3 regions of the Shewanella sp. SW32 genome follow, and region 2 is predicted to be linked to each of the others. Evidence: predicted binding sites of a transcription regulator. Region 2 holds the regulator's gene; each other region holds the start of a gene.
The links. Region 2 encodes NrdR, which represses ribonucleotide reductase genes. Its sites were predicted from a motif close to AAACACNANATNTNGTGTTT; they were not measured.

Region 1 (7,034 bases), on a different contig from region 2:
GATCATCGTAAGGTGTTTTTACTGCAACGTAAAACGTCGAAGATGGGCAAGGGCTTAGGTAAAACTACCGGCTGGATCCACCGTCTTGTGCTTAAGCAACATGATGTGAAGATGAAAACGGGCGTGAGTTACGATAAGTTTGATGAGGCAGGACTGCATATTCGCGTGGGTGAAACCGCTGAAGTGCTGGCCGTCGATAACGTCGTCTTGTGTGCTGGGCAAGAATCGAATCGCACGTTAGTGGATGAGATGAAAGCGACGGGCCTGCCTGTGCATCTGATTGGTGGCGTAGATGTCGCGGCAGAGCTTGATGCTAAGCGTGCAATCCGCCAAGGCGCTGAACTGGCAATGCGTTTATAGAAAGTCGATAAGCCTTACGTTTTAAACCTTAAGTATTCAATTTTAGATCCTGAAAGCCTGAACCTATGTTCAGGCTTTTTTGTTTTAGTTTGTTTTAGTTTGTTTTAGGTTTTTTAGTGTGAATGCATTGAAAATAGAGAGAAGGGAAAATAGTGGAGTTTAAAACGTTTGGTATCTAATGGCGCGGATTGATTTAGGCTGTATTGAAAGGGGCTGTTTGTCTTAAAGCTACTTTTTGTTTAAAAGCTCATTTTTGTTTTAAAGCGATTTTGGGTTTTAACGCCACATCTTGTTTAAAGCAGCTTATTGAACAATCGAGTCTTGCCGTTATGAGTCTTCAAACACTGCCTGTTTCTGCGTGCGTGTGTCACTTGCTACATTTTGTGTTTGCTTTGACTTTGCCAAACTGGCTTTATTCTGATTCGATTGACACGCATAGGTGACCACAGCTGCACCTTCAGGTGATAGATCTAGCTCTAAATCTTCGGTAGGCACACAGCAGCAGGGCAAACATTCATCATGTTTGAGTTCGGCTAAGGGTTCGTTTAAGTAGCTGACTTTTCCGCTGATGACGCGTGTTTTGCAGGCACCGCAGAAACCGTTGCGACATTCTGAGAAGATTTTGACTTTTTTGGCTTCGAGCGCTTGCAGCAAAGTGCCTTGTTGCTCGGTAAAGAGCAACACAGGTTGACCTTGAAGGCGCACGATTGGCGCCTTCGCAAACAGGTTTTGTGGCCGTTTTTTTGATGTCACTGTTTTAATGCCATTTTGTAACGTCACTTTTAAGTGTCTTATAGATCGAAGTCGAGGAACTCATCACCATCAACCGCGGAGTCGATTTGGCCGACAAGGTATGAAGATACTTCAACTTCCTGTGGTGCAACTTGCACTGCATCGCTTTCTAACCAGTTTTTCATCCAAGGTAATGGATTGGTTATTTCTGGGTATGGTTGCGGTAGATTCACCGACTTCATGCGTTGATTAGTAATAAACTCAACGTATTGGCACAGGATCTGTTCATTCAAACCTATCATAGAGCCGTCTTTGAACAGGTATTTGGCCCATTCTTTTTCTTGCTCTGCGGCTTTGAAGAATAAATCGAAAGCTTCCTGTTGGCATTCTGCAGCAATTTCACCCATTTCTGGATCGTCTTTACCGCCTTGCATGATGCTTAAAATATGCTGAGTGCTGTTTAAGTGTAAGGCTTCATCACGGGCGATTAAGCGAATAATTTTCGCGTTACCTTCCATGAGCTTACGTTCAGCAAAGGCAAATGAGCAGGCAAAGCTAACATAGAAACGAATGGCTTCTAGGGCGTTGACTGACATCATGCACAGGTACAAGGCTTTTTTCAGGGTACGGGTATTGACTATGACTTCTTTGCCATCGATAACATGGGTTCCTGCACCGAGTAAATGGAATATCTGAGTCAATTGGATCAAATGATCGTAATAAGCGGCGATATCGGTCGCACGGCTTAAGATTTCTTTGTTCACAACGATATCGTCGAAGATCACTGAAGGATCGTTAACGATATTACGAATGATGTGGGTGTATGAGCGCGAGTGAATCGTCTCAGAGAAAGACCAAGTCTCAATCCAGGTTTCTAATTCAGGCAGTGACACCAGCGGCAAAAAGGCCACATTGGGCGAGCGGCCTTGAATCGAGTCGAGTAGGGTTTGGTATTTCAGATTCGAAATAAAGATGTGTTTTTCATGATCAGGCAATGCACCGTAGTCAATCTTATCGCGACTGACGTCTACTTCTTCCGGGCGCCAAAAGAAAGATAACTGCTTTTCTATCAGTTTTTCGAACACTTCATATTTTTGTTGATCGTAGCGCGCCACGTTGACCGATTGACCTAAAAACATAGGTTCACGGGTGGCATCGTTGGGTGTTTGACAGAAGGTAGAGTAGGCCATGGTGCTATTTTTCCAATGGATAGGGATCCACTAAATAGGGATCCCTATACTTTTTATTTGTAAGAGCCGCGTTAACGTTAAAGACTAGATTTTACATGCGCCGCCGGCGCAACCGTCATCTTCTTTCTCTAAATTGGTGATGTCATCGTGTGAATCCGACGCACCATCGCGAGTGTTATGGTAGTAAAGCGTTTTAACACCTAACTTGTAAGCATTGAGCAAATCTTTCAGTAGGGTTTGCATTGGCACTTTACGGCCTTCAAAACGTGAAGGATCGTAGTTAGTGTTAGCCGAAATCGCTTGGTCAACGAATTTCTGCATAATACCCACTAGCTGTAAGTAACCGTCGTTGCTTGGCATTTTCCACAGCAATTCATAGCTATCTTTCAGTGTATCGAAATCTGGTACCACTTGTTTTAGCTGACCGTCTTTGCTCGATTTCACGCTGATAAGGCCACGTGGTGGCTCAATACCATTGGTCGCATTGGAGATTTGCGACGAGGTTTCTGATGGCATTAATGCCGACAGCGTTGAGTTACGCAGGCCATATTGCTTGATATCGCTACGCAGTGATTCCCAGTCTAAGTGCAATGGTTCGGCACAAATTTTATCCAAGTCACGTTTGTAGGTATCAATTGGCAAAATACCTTGAGAGTAAGTGGTCTCGTGGAATAACGGACACGCACCTTGCTCTTTGGCTAAGTTCATTGAGGCTTTCAGTAAATAGTACTGAATCGCTTCGAAGGTTCTGTGGGTTAAAGCGTTCGCGCTACCATCAGAATACTTCATGCCGTTTTTCGCTAAATAGTTAGCGAAGTTGATCACGCCTATGCCTAAAGTACGGCGATTCATCGAGGCGATTTGCGCGGCCTTGATAGGGTAATCTTGATAATCCAATAAATTATCCAGTGCGCGTACGGCGAGGTCGGCTAATGGCTCAATATCAGATAACTCTTTGATAGAACCTAAGTTAAGTGCTGACAGCGTACAAAGCGCGATTTCACCTTCTGGATCATCGATGTTGTTCAATGGTTTAGTCGGCAGGGCGATTTCAAGACACAGGTTAGACTGTCTGATCGGCGCGACTTTTGAATCGAACGGGCTGTGAGTGTTGCAGTGATCCACGTTCTGAATGTAGATACGGCCCGTTGAGGCGCGCTCTTGCATCATCAGTGAAAACAGCTCAACTGCTTTTATCGTTTTCTTACGAATGCTGCTGTCTTGCTCATATTGCACATATAAACGTTCGAATTCGTTTTGATCTTCAAAGAAAGCATCGTACAAGCCAGGCACGTCAGATGGGCTAAATAAACTGATGTTTTCGCCTTTGATCAGACGTTGATACATGACTTTGTTCAACTGCACACCGTAGTCTAAATGACGGATACGGTTGTCTTCGACGCCGCGGTTATTTTTCAATACCAGCAGAGATTCGACTTCTAAGTGCCAAATAGGGTAGAACAGGGTCGCAGCACCGCCACGCACGCCGCCTTGAGAACACGACTTCACTGCGGTTTGGAAATACTTATAGAAAGGTAAACAACCTGTGTGGAAGGCTTCACCACCACGGATTGGGCTACCTAAGGCACGAATACGACCGGCGTTAATACCGATACCCGCACGTTGGCTGACGTATTTCACGATAGACGAAGCGGTCGCGTTGATAGAATCTAAGCTGTCACCACATTCGATCAGTACGCAAGAGCTAAACTGACGCGTTGGGGTGCGCACACCGGCCATAATTGGCGTTGGCAGCGACAGTTTAAAAGTTGATACCGCGTCATAGAAATCTTTAACGTATTTCAGGCGCGTCTCTTTTGGATAACGGGCAAACAAGCAAGCTGCGACCAAAATGTAAAGGAACTGCGCGCTCTCATAGATTTCGTGGGTCACACGGTTTTGAACTAAATATTTGCCTTCAAGCTGTTTTACCGCAGCGTAGGAAAAATCCATATCGCGCCAATGGTCGATATAGGTATCCATCACATCCAGCTCTTCGCGGGTGTAATCACTTAAAATGTGTTGATCGTATTTACCCAGCTCAACCAATTTAGTCACGTGAGCATACAATGCGGGCGGCTCGAACTGACCGAAGGCCTTCTTACGCAAATGAAACACCGCTAAACGGGCAGCAAGGAACTGATAGTCCGGTGATTCTGGAGAAATTAAATCCGCCGCAGCCTTGATAATGGTTTCATGGATAGCTTCGGTTGGGATGCCATCGAAAAACTGTAGGTGCGAGCGAAGTTCAACTTCCGAAACAGAAACGTTTTTTAATCCCTTGGCTGCCCAAGTAATTACGCGGTGTATTTTTTCGAGATCGATATTCTCACGATCGCCACAGCGTTTTGTGACTGTCATAGTGCTATTCATTTGGAGATAGGCCTTGGTTCTTATATGTATTTAGGTGAGCAAAATCACCGTACGTATCCTTGTAAAACAATCAATAATCGTCCCTTAAATACAGCTGACTGGTTACAAACGAGTCAATTAAGCGGCGAGCTTCTAGTGTGTCTGATTGTTACCTATACACAAGATATGGTGTTTTAAATTATATGGGATACAAGATAGTGAGGTTTGCCCCTATTTGCAAGTCTGAATTCAGGGGACATCTTGTGGATAACGTGAGGATAAAATTTTGCGTTAGTAACGACTAACCTTGAAGCTCAATTTCAGGTTAGCGTGTCACACTCATGGGGGATTTTTAGGCGATCTTTTCTTTAGATCGCGATCGCTCACGAGTGCCGATCTTTTATCCGCCTGACTTTTTCCGTGGGTCATAAATAGTATGCTGACACACTGATGTTCGTCAGTGAAGTTACGTATTGGATGCCTTAGTCTTGAGCATTGTAGGCGCTGTTTTTGGTTGATGTTGTTAAGCCAATGCTTCGATTAGTGCTTGATGTAGCTCAGTTGGGCTCGCAAAATACGCGTGCGCTGGCCATTGCAACGGCTTGTCGTTCACGCCCAGATAACCCCATAGGGCCACGCCGCCTAACATGCCAGCAGCCTTGGCCGCGAGCAGATCTCGCTCGGCATCCCCAAGATACAAAATGTGCTCAGGTGCGCAGTTTAGTTGCTGTGCACCTAACAACATAGGTGCTGTGTGGGGTTTTGGGTGTTTGGTCGAATCGCCACTGATGATAACGGGCATACGCAAGTGTAAATTCAGTTTTCGCAATAAGGGACGGGTAAACCGGGCTGGCTTGTTGGTGATCACCCCAAACGGCATCTGCGTTAACTCAAGCCAATCGAGTAATGCCGCTATGCCTGTGAATAGCGCACAGTGATCGCCATTTATACGCTGATAGTGGGCGAGTAGCCCTTGCTGAACTTGAGACCGAAGATCTTCTGCCGCATCAGGGATCGCGGCATCGACTAAGGCAAAACTGCCGTGGGATGCGGCGTAGCGCATGGCCGCTAACGGCTGCGCGGCGATGCCGACATCTTGAAGACTTAAATTGAGGGCTTGCACCAGATCCGGCGCGGTATCGGCTAAGGTGCCGTCGAGATCGAACAGTACGCCTTTGATCTGTGCCAGACTCATATTAATCAACCTTACGCGTCGCTATCATGTAATTCACATCAACCTTAGGCGTGTACTTAAAAATGCTCGTCAATGGGTTGTAGCTTACCCCTAAGGCATCGGTACAGATAAGATCGGTATTATCTACTAGCTCAATCAGCTCCGAAGGCTTAATGAATTTTTTATGCTCGTGGGTGCCAACTGGCAGCATTTTTAGCAAATATTCCGCACCTAAAATGGTGTGCACGTAGGATTTAATGTTGCGGTTGATGGTGGAGAAAAACACATGACCACCGGGTTTGACCATGTCACAGCATGCTTTAATCACAGATTGTGGATCGGGTACATGTTCGAGCATTTCCATGCAGGTCACCACATCGTAATAGGCTTGATGATCTTGGCTGTGGGCCTCGGCAGTATTTTTTACATAATTAATGCTCACGCCCGTTTCGAGGGCATGTAGGCGGGCGACTTCTAAGGGCTCATCACCCATATCTAAACCATCAACCTCGGCGCCGATGCGGGCCATGCTTTCAGACAAAATGCCGCCACCACAGCCGACATCGAGCACTTTCTTGCCGAAAATACCGCCAGCGGTTTGATCGATATAGTTTAAGCGCAGCGGGTTTAATAGATGCAGCGGCTTAAATTCGCCGTTGAGATCCCACCAAGTTTCGGCCATACGTTCAAACTTTGCGATTTCCTGTGGGTCTACATTGGTATTCTGATGCATGCTATTACCTGAAGAAGCTGTATTGTGCGGCTATTATAACGACTATGTTTGATAAACAAAGTGCTCGACCGAGCTAAGCCCTTGTGGTTGAGTGAATTTTCAGCAGTTATCTGCTTTTATGTTAATTGTTGTGCTCCGTATCGACCTTTTACTTTATCCCTTTGGCGATTTTTCCTCATCGTAAGCCGTGAATTTCAACGCTTGTTTATCGCACAAACGACCAAATTGACAGTGTTTTCATCTATTAAGCCACCAGACTCTCAATTCGATAATGATAGGTCTGGCGACATTAAATAACTGTGTTAGAATGCCAAATCACGTTTTTGGGCTTGGCAATGATACGGATTATACGTTGTCGGCTATTTTTCAGGGGAACGAGCAGTTTATGACTGATCTGGCATCATCTATTTCGCCAATTAATATCGAAGACGAACTAAAGAATTCGTACCTTGATTACGCCATGAGCGTTATCGTGGGACGTGCATTACCAGAC
Region 2 (7,034 bases):
GCATGCTGTAAACAAACTGAGCCATTTTTCTCTATCTTAAGTGACTAATGATGCGGCTAATTCTACTCGATTGCGCGCCGAACTCAACTCGACAATGAGCCAAGTTCAAGCACTATCTGCAGGAATTTCATGTTTCAAATACTGGGATTGTGACCGCGTTCCGAGTAGAATACCGCGCAACCCTACCTATAAGAATTGGCAGCTGGAGTAAGCAATGCTGAAAAAAGATATGAATATCGCAGATTATGATCCGGAACTGTTTAACGCAATTCAGAATGAAACTCTGCGTCAAGAAGAGCATATTGAGCTGATTGCTTCTGAAAACTACACCAGTCCACGCGTGATGGAAGCGCAAGGTTCACAGTTAACCAATAAGTACGCTGAAGGCTATCCAGGCAAGCGTTACTACGGTGGTTGTGAGTATGTGGACGTAGTTGAAACCTTAGCGATTGAACGTGCTAAACAACTGTTTGGCGCAACTTACGCTAACGTACAACCTCATTCAGGTTCACAGGCAAACAGCGCTGTTTACATGGCATTGTTAAAACCTGGCGATACCGTACTGGGCATGAACTTAGCTCATGGTGGTCACTTGACCCACGGTTCACCGGTTAACTTCTCTGGCAAACTGTACAACATCATTCCTTACGGTATCGACGAGTCTGGCAAAATTGACTACGACGAGATGGAACGTATTGCCTTAGAACACAAGCCTAAGATGATGATCGGCGGTTTTTCTGCCTATTCAGGTATCGTTGACTGGGCAAAAATGCGTGAAATCGCAGACAAAATAGGTGCTTATTTATTTGTCGATATGGCACATGTTGCCGGTCTTATTGCTGCGGGCGTTTATCCAAACCCAGTACCACACGCGCACGTTGTGACATCTACGACCCACAAAACCTTAGCGGGTCCCCGTGGTGGCGTGATCCTATCTGCTGCTGACGATGAAGACTTGTATAAGAAGTTGAACTCAGCGGTATTCCCTGGTGGTCAAGGTGGTCCATTGATGCACGTTATCGCCGGTAAAGCGGTGGCGTTCAAAGAAGCCCTAGAGCCAGAATTTAAAGTTTACCAACAGCAAGTGGTTAACAACGCTAAAGCTATGGTTGAAGTGTTCCTTGAGCGCGGTTACAAAATCGTCTCTGGCGGAACCAGCAATCACTTGATGCTAGTTGATCTGATTGGTCGTGACTTAACGGGTAAAGAAGCCGATGCCGCCTTAGGTAGCGCTAACATTACTGTGAACAAAAACTCAGTGCCAAACGACCCACGTTCACCCTTTGTGACCTCAGGTGTGCGTATCGGTACGCCAGCGATTACGCGCCGCGGCTTTAAAGAAGCGGAATCGAAAGAGCTGACTGGCTGGATTTGTGACATCCTTGATGATGCAAGTAATCCTGCAGTGATTGAGCGTGTTAAGGGCCAAGTACTGGCACTGTGTGCACGTTTCCCTGTTTACGGCTAATTTGCCAATGCATCTACGCTTAGTAGATGAAGGGCCGAGATTGACCGCCGACTGACTTGATACTTATAACATCAGGCACTTAGCATCAGGTACTTAACATCAAGTAGTTAACATTAGGTTGTTAAGCTCAGGTAGTTAACCTCAGCCCATAAATAGGATAAAATCCCATGGCCGCATCTTGCGGCCATTTTTATTGGTAAAATCTTAGGCTTAAATCCATTGCGTTTGACTGAGATTTAACAGGTAAACCCATTAACGCTTTACGACCATTCACTGGCAGGAGGCTCAATGCATTGTCCATTTTGTAGCGCGACAGATACTAAAGTCATCGATTCCCGATTAGTTGCAGAAGGCCACCAAGTGCGCCGTCGCCGAGAATGCACCGAATGTCATGAAAGATTTACCACCTTCGAAGGCGCTGAATTAGTCATGCCTAGGGTGATTAAGCGTGATGGTTCACGCCAACCCTTCGATGAAGAAAAACTCCAAGGTGGCATGTTGCGCGCCGTTGAAAAACGCCCCGTGTCTATGGATGAAATCGAGCAAGCGCTTAGCAAAATCAAGTCAACCCTGCGCGCCACTGGCGAGCGGGAAGTGCCGTCAGAAATGGTAGGTAACTTAATGATGGAGCAATTGATGAGCCTAGATAAAGTCGCCTACATACGTTTCGCTTCCGTGTACCGTGCCTTTGAAGACGTGTCTGAATTTGGCGAAGCCATCGCCAAACTGCAAAAGTAGTCATTGAGTTTTGTCGCCGACAAGGCAGACGTGTACGAGCGATTGGCGTGAAAGCACAAATTTAAAAGACAGGTTTGTAAGACTGGTGAAAGCCGAAACCTTTAACAACAGGGTTGAACATGAGCTTGAACATAAGTTGGTCCGTACTCGATACCCAAATGATGAGCCGCGCGATTCAATTGGCGCGCAAAGGCTTTTACACCACGAGGCCCAATCCCAGTGTGGGCTGCGTTATCGTTAAAGATAATCAGATTGTCGGCGAAGGTTATCATCAAAAAGCGGGTGAGCCCCACGCCGAAGTGCATGCGTTACGTATGGCTGGTGAACACGCCCGCGGCGCAACGGCCTATGTCACCTTAGAGCCCTGTAGCCATTATGGCCGCACGCCACCCTGTGCCTTGGCGCTGATCAATATTGGCGTTAAACGCGTGGTGGTGGCGGTTGAAGATCCTAATCCGCAAGTGGCTGGTCGCGGTATTCAAATGCTGCGCGATGCCGGCATTGAAGTGGATGTGGGATTACATCGCGATGAAGCCTATGCCTTGAATTTAGGCTTTATGAAGCGCATGGAATCGGGTTTACCCAGAGTTACAGTCAAATTGGCTGCGAGTCTTGATGGTAAAACCGCGCTGTCTAACGGTGTGTCTAAATGGATAACCGGTCCAGAATCTCGCCGCGACGTGCAGCGATTACGTTTACGTTCTTGTGCACTGGTCACGGGAATTGAAACCATACTGGCGGACGATCCCTCACTCAATGTGCGTTATCAGGAACTTGGCAGCTTAAAAGAAAGTGTAACCGAGGCGCAATTACTACAGCCATTAAGAGTCATACTCGACAGCCGCGCCCGTTTGCCGTTATCGGCCGCCTGCTTGGCTATCGTATCGCCGATACTCTTGGTCTCGACCGTGGCTTATCCCGTAGAGTTTCAAGCACAATTGCCCTCCCATGTGAGTTGCCTCGTGTTAACTGCAATTGCAGGTCGCGTCTCATTGCCTGAACTATTAAGCTATTTAGGCCAAAGTTGTAATCACGTGCTGGTGGAAGCGGGTGCAACCTTAGCGGGCGCATTTTTAGCAGAGGGGCTTGCCGATGAGTTAGTGCTATATCAAGCGATGAAAATCCTCGGTGGACATGGGCGTAATCTGCTGCAATTGCCCGATTATCAAACCATGGCACACATTCCTGCACTCACTTTGGTCGATGAGCGTAAATTAGGGCCAGATACCCGTTTAACCTTGAGCGTTATGCTTGATAATTCTTTATTTAATTAGGGCAAGATAACCGTTTAACTTTGAGTCTTATGCCTTATTACTTCTTTATTTAATTAAGTGAGTTAACCATGTTTACTGGGATTATTGAAGCAGTTGGCGCCCTGCGCAAACTGGAGCGTAAAGGCGATGATATTCGTCTTACCGTGGCGAGCGGCAAACTGGATTTAAACGATGTGCGTTTAGGCGACAGTATTGCTACCAACGGTGTGTGCTTAACGGTTGTGCAGCAATTAGCAGACGGTTATGTGGCTGATGTCTCTGCTGAAACCGTGAGTCTAACCGGGTTTGCCAACTATAAAGTGGGCACTAAGGTGAATCTTGAAAAGGCCGTTACCCCAACCACACGCTTAGGCGGCCATATGGTCAGCGGCCATGTAGACGGTATTGCTGTGGTTGAACAACGCCTAGTGCGTGGTCAAGCTATCGAGTTTTGGTTAGCCGCCCCCGCAGAGCTTGGGCGTTATATTGCCCATAAAGGTTCCATCACCATTGATGGCGTGAGTCTGACGGTTAACGAAGTGGACGGCAGTCGATTCCGCTTGACCATAGTGCCGCATACCGCAGGTGAAACCACGTTAATCGACCTGCAAGCGGGCGATAAGGTGAATATCGAAGTGGATTTAATCGCCCGTTATCTTGAACGTTTGATGAATTATGATGGCAAAGACAGCAAGAGCGGTGGCGTCACCATGGAAATGTTAGCCCGTGCCGGCTTTGTGCGTTAGTGCACAGGAGCAGATTATTTAACTTAAGCTTATCGGCAGCTTAGGTTATTTAGGTATAGAATTTCATAATAACAGCAAAATCATAAGGTCCTACAATGGCGCTGCACAGTATAGAAGAGATCATCGAAGATATTCGTCAAGGCAAAATGGTTATTTTGATGGATGACGAAGACAGAGAAAACGAAGGTGATTTGATCATGGCGGCCGAAATGGTCACGCCAGAAGCGATTAACTTTATGGCGAAATATGGCCGTGGGCTCATTTGCCAGACCATGACTAAAGCCCGTTGCCAGCAGTTAAATCTACCCTTAATGGTGACGAATAATAACGCCCAGTTCTCGACTAACTTTACGGTTTCTATTGAAGCGGCGGAGGGTGTGACTACCGGTATTTCGGCCCACGATCGCGCTGTAACGGTGAAAGCGGCTGTGGCTAAAGAGGCTAAAGCGTCTGATTTAGTGCAACCAGGGCACATCTTCCCGTTAATGGCACAGGACGGCGGCGTATTAACCCGCGCAGGCCACACTGAAGCTGGCTGTGATTTAGCCCGTCTTGCGGGACTTGAGCCATCGGGCGTTATCGTTGAGATTTTGAACGAAGACGGCACTATGGCACGTCGCCCAGATTTGGAGATTTTCTCCGAGTTGCATGGCATCAAAATCGGCACTATCGCGGCTTTAATCGAGTATCGCAATACCAAAGAAACCACGGTTGTGCGTGAAGCTAAATGCAAATTACCGACCCGTTTTGGTGAGTTCGACATGGTGACCTTCAGAGACACTATCGACAATCAACTGCACTTTGCCTTAGTCAAAGGTGAGGTGAAAGAAGATTGTTTGGTGCGCGTGCATTTGCAAAATACCTTCAACGATTTACTCCACTCAGAGCGCGATCAGCAACGCAGTTGGCCACTCGAAAAGGCGATGGAGCGTATTTCTGCAGAAGGTGGTGTATTGGTTTTACTCGGGAATCAAGAACATCCCTGTGAAATCCTCTCTAAGGTGAAAGCCTTTGAAGCCGAAGATCAAGGCCAAGCGCCTGCTTCTGCAAAATGGCAAGGGACGTCGCGCCGTGTGGGTGTGGGCTCGCAAATTCTCGCCAGCCTTGGTGTGACTAAGATGCGCCTGCTCAGTTCGCCTAAACGCTACCACTCACTTTCAGGCTTTGGCCTTGAAGTGACTGAGTATGTGGCGGACTGAAACCCAAAGTTACACTGAAGTAAAATTAACAATTTCTGATAATTTGCATAGGGCTCTGGGCAATTGGCTGTGATATCATGTCGCCACTTTTCGCCCCGAGCTGGGTGCTTTAGCTAAATTAGGTAAGATAATGAACGTAGTTCAAGGTAATATCGAAGCGAAAAATGCCAAAGTTGCGATTGTAATTTCGCGTTTCAACAGCTTTTTAGTTGAGAGCTTGCTTGAAGGTGCACTTGACACGCTGAAACGTTTTGGCCAAGTCAGCGACGACAATATCACTGTTGTCCGTGTACCAGGTGCGGTTGAGTTGCCACTAGCTGCGCGTCGCGTAGCTGCCAGTGGTAAATTCGACGGTATTATCGCATTAGGTGCGGTGATCCGTGGTGGTACTCCTCATTTTGATTTTGTTGCAGGCGAATGTAATAAAGGTCTAGCTCAAGTTGCTTTAGAATTTGATCTGCCTGTTGCTTTCGGTGTTTTGACCACTGATACCATTGAACAAGCGATTGAACGTTCAGGTACCAAAGCGGGTAACAAAGGCGGCGAAGCTGCTCTAAGCCTGCTTGAAATGGTCAATGTTCTGCAAGAACTTGAACAACAGTTGTTATAGTAGGAAAAATAATGAAGCCTTCTGAGCGCCGCAAGGCCCGCCGTTTAGCCGTTCAAGCCATCTATTCATGGCAACTAAGCGGGAATAATATTGCCGATGTCGAGCATGAGTTTTTAACTGAACAAAGTCTCGATGGTGTTGATGTAGCTTATTTTCGTGAGCTATTTTCAGGCGTTGCAACGAAGAAAACCCAATTGGATGAGCTGATCATCCCGCATCTGGAACGCCCGATTGATGAAGTGTCTCCAGTAGAGAAAGCCATAGTTCGTTTAGCGACCTATGAGCTGACTTTCCGTAAAGATGTGCCATACAAGGTCGCGATTAATGAAGCGATTGAGTTGGCAAAAGCTTTCGGTGCGGACGAGAGTCATAAGTTTGTGAACGGACTGCTCGACAAACTGGTTGCACGCAAGTAATAAAGACAAACGGTATCTTAGGATACCGTTTTTCATTGCTAACAAAGGTGGCCGATGTAAGTCGTGCCAAACTGTACAGTGAAAGAATTCCAATTAATTGAATGTTATTTTAGCAACCGCGGCCCCACTCGCCGTGATGTGAAGCTTGGCATCGGTGACGATTGCGCTTTAGTGCAACCCGCAGAAAACAAGTCGATCGCTATCTCCTGTGACACCTTAGTTGAAAATGTCCATTTCTTCCCCGACATGCCTCCCGCTGCCTTAGGTTACAAAGCTTTAGCGGTAAATTTATCTGATCTGGCAGCCATGGGCGCTGAACCCGCATGGATGACGCTTGCCTTAACGCTACCCGAAGTCGATGAGACTTGGCTAAGTGGCTTTAGTGAAGGTTTATTTGAAGCGGCCGATTACTATGGCATCGCCTTAATTGGCGGCGATACGACTCGTGGTCCACGGGCGATTAACATCACAGTGCACGGCCAAGTCCCACAGGGTAAAGCACTCACGCGTCATGGTGCTAAAGCGGGTGATTGGATTTATGTCACGGGCACGCTCGGAGATTCGGCCTTAGGTCTGGATATTATTCGAGGCGCGCAACAGGCCA
Region 3 (7,034 bases), on a different contig from region 2:
AAAGCCACTGCCCGTTTCCGCAATATTTTGCATGGCAGCTTGTAACTGAAAACCACAGTCACAACGCAAGCTAAATAAAGCATCGCCGGTTAAACACTCGGAATGAATACGGCCCAACACAGGTTCATCCGCACTGAGAGTACCGAATGTGAGCGCAACATGCTCTTTACCTGATTCGGTATCTTCAAAACCATGCATGGCAAACACGCCCCAAGGAGTGGGTAACTTTGACGTCGCGACATATTTTATCGACATACTTAACCTTAACGACAACTCTCATTCCATGAGACGAATAAGATCCCTAGAAACAAAACGAGGATTAGGCACTTAGCCAACTAAGCGCACTATTCTAAAGTGTTTTCGAACAATCCAGAAATACTTTAGTGTTTTAATCAACTAAACCAAACATGAATGTCTTTTCGATGGGCAGCACGAAGGAATGGATTAAAACGAAGCAGTGCATTAAATACAGGAGCACAAACACGTGATCGACACTCGATCCCGTGCCAGTGACATCCAATCCCACATTAAAATTTTGCGGGAGCGTATCCAGTAACTTCCGTTAGCCCCATTTCACGGCCGATAGCCGTCATAGGGTGGATTACCACAAGCCCTTTGACAGACTTTTTCAGTTTGCCCATGTCTGCTTGTTCCGCTTTTGTCAAAGCACGATGGAAAGGCAAACCTTTGATATCTGACCCTTGCTTATTCAATAAGCGGGTTTGTTGTCCTTTCACACTGCCGATTTGCTTAGTGACCGCAGCGATTTCGCGTTTGAACTGGGCAATAATGACGTCATCGCCTCTTTGTTCAGCCGCAGCAAGTTTACGACGAAATTTATCTAATTTATCGTTAAGCTGCTGCAGTTCTTGCTTTAAATTCATTCTGTTACCTTAAATTACCTAAGTTAGCCACAGTAAAATCTTAGCCTGATTATGCTAGCGTCTGTGTCAAGGCCTGAGATTATAGCAGCAAGTTACAGATCCTCGTTACCGCTTTTATAACAAACGAATGATCTGATTGCTGCTACCGCGAAACACGAGACTCGGATCGGCAAGACTTTGTTCAAATTTTCCGTCCACCAGCACATCAATATAGGCCAACACGGCGCGCTGTTCATCACTCAACTCATCGAGCACATAACCTGTCCACAGCCAAATATCCTTCCCCTTACACTCAGCCTTGACTCGTTTGACGAGCGTCAAAATGGCACTGAGATTGACAGGCAATAAAGGATCTCCGCCCGAAAGCGATAAACCACGGCGCACAATCCGCTTATCATTAAGATCGGCAATAATCCTATCTTCCATCGTCCTATCAAACACATGCCCAGAACGGGGATCCCACGTGCTTTGGTTGTAACAACCCCGGCACTGGTGCTCACAACCAGAAACAAACAAGGTCGCACGCGTACCAGGACCATTGACCACATCGATAGGGAAATACTGATGGTAATTCATTGATGGTCACTCATAGTGCATTTCATCTTTTAACACTGACACTCATCCCGTGGCACTATTTGATGCCACGGAATAAGTCTAACAGGCAGAATAAGGTAATAGTGTTACAAGTGTTTGATCCTGCGTTTTACTTCTTCTTGCTTGCCATAATTAAAGGGCCGCGCATCAGGACTGCCTAAGTAACCGCACACACGGCGCGTCACAGAAACCCGACTAGGCTCATGATTGCCACACTTAGGGCAAGTGAACCCTTTACTGGTACAACTAAATTCACCGGTAAAGCCACAGTCGTAGCATTCATCAATTGGCGTGTTAGTGCCATAGTAAGGCACGCGGCTGTAGCTATAATCCCAGACGTTTTCCAGCGCTTCGAGGTTATGCTGCATATTGGGATATTCGCCATAACAAATAAAGCCACCGTTCGCGATAGCGGGATATGGCTGTTCAAAATCAATTTTATCGTAAGGGTTAACACTTTTTTCCACATCGAGGTGAAAACTATTGGTGTAATAGCCCTTGTCCGTCACCCCTGTGACTAGGCCAAATTGCTTCGCATCCAGTTTACAAAAACGGCTGCAGAGACTCTCACTTGGCGTGCTATACAGACTAAAGCCATAACCTGTTTCGGCCTTCCACGCATCGGTAGCCGCTTTAAGATAAGCAACAATAGCAACGGCTTTGTCCCTTAATTGTGCATCGTCAAATACATGGGTTTGGGTGCCATAGAGTGCATTCATGGTTTCATGCAGGCCAATGTAACCGAGTGAAATCGAAGCGCGACCATTTTTAAAGATTTGCGCCACATCATCATCAGCGCGCAAGCGTACACCACAGGCGCCTTCCATATAGAGGATAGGTGCCACGCGGGCTTTAACACCGTTCAGTCGCTCAATACGGGTATCCAGTGCTTTACGGGCTAATACTAATCTGTCATCTAAAATGCGATAAAATTCAGCCTCATCGCCATTGGCTTCTAAGGCAATCCGCGGCAGGTTTAAACTGACCACTCCCAAATTATTGCGCCCTTCATGCACAAGCTCGCCATTTTCTTCATAGGTGCCTAAAAAGCTACGGCAGCCCATTGGGGTTTTAAATGAACCGGTCACTTTCTCGACTTGCTCGTAGTTGAGAATGTCGGGATACATGCGCATTGTCGCGCATTTGAGCGCCATCTGTTTTACATCGTAATTGCAATCGCCCGCTTTATGATTAATGCCATCACGAATCGCAAACACTAGCTTAGGGAATACTGCCGTCTTGCGATTTTTACCCAATCCCGCCATCCGCACTTTGAGCATAGATTGCTGAATTAAGCGCGATTCCCACGACGTACCTAAACCAAATCCAAAGGTCACGAACGGTGTTTGGCCATTGGCAGTGTGTAAGGTATTGACCTCATATTCCAAAGACTGGAATGCATCGTGACATTCTTTTTCAGTTTGCGCCGTGGCAAAGGCTTTGGCGTCGGTAATCTTCCAATTCAGGGCAATTTGGTAATGCTTGTCGTAGCTCTTAGCGACAAATGGCGCTAACACTTCATCGATACGGTTGATAGTTGTGCCGCCATAGATATGGCTCGCCACTTGGGCAATGATCTGCGCGGTCACCGCTGTCGCTGTTGAAATAGACTTAGGGGTTTCAATTTCGGCATTACCCATTTTAAAGCCGTGGGTCAACATGCCAGCTAAATCAATCAACATGCAGTTAAACATCGGGAAAAACGGCGAGTAATCTAGGTCGTGGTAATGGATCTCGCCCGCTTCATGGGCAGCGACCACATCCTTTGGCAAAATATGACTCTTGGCGTAATGTTTGGCGACTATGCCCGCGAGTAAATCCCGCTGAGTAGGAATGACTTTTGAATCTTTATTAGCATTTTCATTGAGTAAAGCCGCATTGCTTTGCTCAACTAAACCACGGATTTCGAGGTTGAGTTTACTGGTCGCTTCACGGCACACATCTCTGTCGTGACGGTATTCGATATACACCCGCGCCAGGGACTTGTACGGCCCTTCCATCAGTAAATTCTCAACCGCATCTTGTAGATGGTGGATATCGACTTCTGCTAATGGCGCGACGCTCTGACTGATACACGCTGCCACTGTCGCTGCATAGTCGCCATCCTCTATTCCAACTGAGTTTGCAGCGGCATTCACTGCATCCCGTATCCTTGTTTCATCAAAAGGTGTGCGGCAACCATCACGCTTAATTACGACTGGCATTGTTCAGTTCCTCTCCATCTCGCCTAAAAATTAACACTACATCTAGTGATTTTAAAAGCACAAAACACAATATGTAGAGCATTAGGCTACAATGACGGTAAGGAGTCCATGATCCAGATCATAGTTTTTAGGATGAAATAAAAGAACAAACCAGAACTGCAGCTAGGCCCAATTATCTGAAAATTGCGCCTTGACCTGCTGATTAAACCCAGCTAGTTGAATGCGTGACAATTTGTGTTTATCACGCACTATGGATGTGAATTAACGTTTAGCAAGCGCAAGATAACTACTGAGTTGGCCCGATGCAGATTGATGTACCCCCATAGATGAAGCAAGTTGCATCATAGATTTTAGCCCCTGCCACTGCTGCTTTTGAGCATCCGTAAGCGGAGGTTCAGAATTCAAATAATCCGTCAATTGGCTAAGGACTTTCGTGGCCTTCTGGGCTAGCACCGGCGACTGAGCATCATCCATATTGGTTAAGACGTTCTTAGCATCTACTAAGGTATTGATAAGAGGATTATTAGGTGATTTTTTAGCTAATGACTTGATTTCATCATCTAAAAAATCTTGCAACGATTGTTTAGTCGGCGTTGTTGTGCTCGGCACTGTAATACCGTTTTTCGATAAACGCTCGAGTTGCACATCCGATAAAATGCCATCTTTTTGTAAGCGCGACACCAATGCGGGAATATCGGCGACGCCAAATTGACCATCGGCAAAAAAATCCTTCGCCATCGATTGAATTTTCTGTGCGCGTTGCGCCCTTGGCGACAGCGCTATCTCATCGGTTTTACCGTTATCGGGTTTGGTAGCATCCGTCTGCGTTTTATTTGTTTCTATCGTAGTATCGGTTTTAGCCGTGCTCGTCTTTTGGCTATTGGCACCATAGGCATCGGCGATACTGGCACTGCTGCGATTAAGATTAAAGGCATTTAAAATAGAATTCATCGTCAAAAATTCGGCGTCTAAGACTCAATGACGGTTTTAAAGCAAAAACTAAGCCAATCAAGTATTAATCTGTGCAGAGCCTGAATTCTCGGGTAGCGAACAGCACCAGTAGCTTTATCTCTAGGACTGTAAATCTTCAATAAGGGCAAGACATTGCCGCCTCAACAAATCGAGTGCCTCTGCATCCATTTGTACTTTATTCAGCAAAGTTTGTTTCAAGGCTAGGGCTTCATGCTTAATCGCCTCTCCCTGAGTCGTCAGAGTGATCAATTTTTTCCGCTCATCTTCAACGCAGGCCAAACGCGTGATCAAGCCTTTTACCTCTAAGCGCTTAACGATTGGCGTTAGGGTTCCCATATCGAGTTTAGTCGCCATTGATAGCTGGGTTTGGCTGCAGCCGTTTTGACGCCACAGGGTTTGCATCACTAAATATTGAGGGAAAGTTAACTCGTATGCCTCGAGTAGAGGCCGATAAGCACGCACTAATGCATTGCTCGCAGAATATAACGCGAAACAAACATTATCGGATAAACAGAGTGGATCGCTAGAAGCTTGGCTATGAGTCTGTTTTGTAGCGTCTAGCTCAGGTTGAGGTAAGCAATTCTGCACGTTTAAGCGCCTGTGATTTAAACATAACGCTATCTTATCCGATCTGTCCCACCCCATCTAGTTTGCGCGCAAACTATTTGCATTCGATCTTAAAGCCACGTAGAGTTAACATCATTAGTTTGCGCACAAACAAAAGGTGAGTTTTTATGAAGAGTATGACTGAAACCCGTGAAATCCATCTAGCTAGTCGCCCAGAAGGCATGCCTACAGCACAGAACTTTACTTTAGTAAATAAAGCGTTAGCACCTCTCGCTGATGGACAAGTGCTGATTAAAAATCTATGGATGTCGGTTGACCCTTACATGCGCGGGCGCATGGTTGATCGCAAGAGTTATGTTCCGCCCTTCGCCTTAAATCAAGTCTTAGAAGGCGGTGCGATTGGTGAAGTTATCGCGTCAAAAAACACCGAGTTCCCGGTTGGTACTAAAGTCAGCAGCATGCTAGGTTGGCGTGAACACGCAGTCACAGATACCGCAGGACTGACAGCTTTACCACTAACTACGCTTGATAATTCACATTTCCTCGGCGTACTCGGAATGCCAGGCATGACTGCTTGGACAGGACTGACTCACATTACAGATTTAAAAGCGGGTGAGAAACTGTTCGTTTCCGCAGCCTCTGGCGCAGTAGGTAGCGTAGCCTGCCAAATTGGTAAACTAATAGGTGCTCGTGTAATAGCCTCTGTCGGTTCAGATGAAAAAGCTGAATTATTAAAAAGTTATGGTGTTGATGCGGTCATCAATTACAAGACTTGTGGCAATCTCACCCAAGCGTTGACAAAAGCTGCGCCAGAAGGGGTTGACGTGTATTTTGAGAACGTCGGTGGCGAGCATTTAGCCGCAGCGCTGAGCAATATGAAAGATCATGGACGTATCGCTGTTTGCGGTATGATTTCGCAATATAACAACACAACTCCAACACCTGGCCCTGACAACTTAGCCCTAATTGTAATGCGAAAACTCAAGTTAGAAGGTTTTATCGTATCCGAACATTGGGCGCATTATCCTGAGTTCACCGCAAAAATGGCTCAATGGTTAGCGGAAGACAAAGTCAAAGCAGAACAAACAATTTATCAAGGGCTTGAACAAGCACCTGATGCTTTTATCGGTCTATTTGAAGGTAAGAATCGCGGTAAAATGTTGGTAAAACTAGCCTAAGTCACCAACAAAGCGGTATAAACATCTCAATATGAGATAGCAAATAGTCGGTATCGCAAAAGTGATACCGACTTTTGTTTATCTGGCAATCAAACGCTATCTATATAAAACTTTTAACTCTACATTTTGACTCATCAGCCCTTCCAGAGCGCTGCTTCAATCAAGTGGGCGACTTTCTCCACCGCCGCTTCGCCGGCGGCAATCGCCTCATCAGCACGGTGAAACTCCATAGTGCCGATATTTCCCACCTCTGGCACAATACAAATATCTGGTGGATCGCCCATCAACCGCGCCCGTTTATGCCTTTGCTCTAAAATACCCATAGATTGCGACATCACAGCAATCATCCCCGGATTCGATTTAGTACCGAGTGAAAACTTATCGGTTAGGTTACTGACATAATCTCGGCCACGGGCAAATAAATCCATAAAGCCCGTTTCTTGTCGCGCTGGCATATCCATTTCAGCTTGGACAGTCCTTTGACTGGTCATATTCACGGGTAACACTTGGATACGCCCAGAATGATAGCCATATAAATCCACTGCAATCACTACATCAACGCCCATGGCACGGCTGACCGAAACAGGCACAGGATTCACTACAGCACCATCGACTAACCAGCGTTCTCCTTGTCT

Region 1: a site for NrdR is predicted at 4,810-4,829, ahead of nrdA (class 1a ribonucleoside-diphosphate reductase subunit alpha). Genes of this name have one in related genera too.
Region 3: a site for NrdR is predicted at 3,714-3,733, ahead of nrdD (anaerobic ribonucleoside-triphosphate reductase). Genes of this name have one in related genera too.

Annotation. Positions count from the first base shown of each region.
Region 1 covers NZ_JAKKSJ010000004.1:101,911-108,944, forward strand. Annotated here, with positions in the region: gene L5M28_RS03385 (NADPH-dependent 2,4-dienoyl-CoA reductase) at 1-360, shown strand, start outside; gene yfaE (class I ribonucleotide reductase maintenance protein YfaE) at 688-1,113, opposite strand; gene nrdB (class Ia ribonucleoside-diphosphate reductase subunit beta) at 1,152-2,282, opposite strand; gene nrdA (class 1a ribonucleoside-diphosphate reductase subunit alpha) at 2,367-4,655, opposite strand; gene L5M28_RS03405 (HAD family hydrolase) at 5,158-5,829, opposite strand; gene ubiG (bifunctional 2-polyprenyl-6-hydroxyphenol methylase/3-demethylubiquinol 3-O-methyltransferase UbiG) at 5,831-6,541, opposite strand; gene gyrA (DNA gyrase subunit A) at 6,927-7,034, shown strand, end outside.
Region 2 covers NZ_JAKKSJ010000021.1:83,453-90,486, forward strand. Annotated here, with positions in the region: gene ettA (energy-dependent translational throttle protein EttA) at 1-25, opposite strand, end outside; gene glyA (serine hydroxymethyltransferase) at 215-1,468, shown strand; gene nrdR (transcriptional regulator NrdR) at 1,757-2,206, shown strand; gene ribD (bifunctional diaminohydroxyphosphoribosylaminopyrimidine deaminase/5-amino-6-(5-phosphoribosylamino)uracil reductase RibD) at 2,326-3,480, shown strand; gene L5M28_RS13915 (riboflavin synthase) at 3,549-4,205, shown strand; gene ribBA (bifunctional 3,4-dihydroxy-2-butanone-4-phosphate synthase/GTP cyclohydrolase II) at 4,301-5,404, shown strand; gene ribE (6,7-dimethyl-8-ribityllumazine synthase) at 5,535-6,014, shown strand; gene nusB (transcription antitermination factor NusB) at 6,026-6,430, shown strand; gene thiL (thiamine-phosphate kinase) at 6,509-7,034, shown strand, end outside.
Region 3 covers NZ_JAKKSJ010000013.1:41,097-48,130, forward strand. Annotated here, with positions in the region: gene ribA (GTP cyclohydrolase II) at 1-255, opposite strand, end outside; gene L5M28_RS09580 (YibL family ribosome-associated protein) at 528-884, opposite strand; gene nrdG (anaerobic ribonucleoside-triphosphate reductase-activating protein) at 999-1,460, opposite strand; gene nrdD (anaerobic ribonucleoside-triphosphate reductase) at 1,565-3,682, opposite strand; gene L5M28_RS09595 (hypothetical protein) at 3,944-4,633, opposite strand; gene L5M28_RS09600 (MarR family winged helix-turn-helix transcriptional regulator) at 4,754-5,242, opposite strand; gene L5M28_RS09605 (NADP-dependent oxidoreductase) at 5,389-6,399, shown strand; gene rssA (patatin-like phospholipase RssA) at 6,534-7,034, opposite strand, start outside.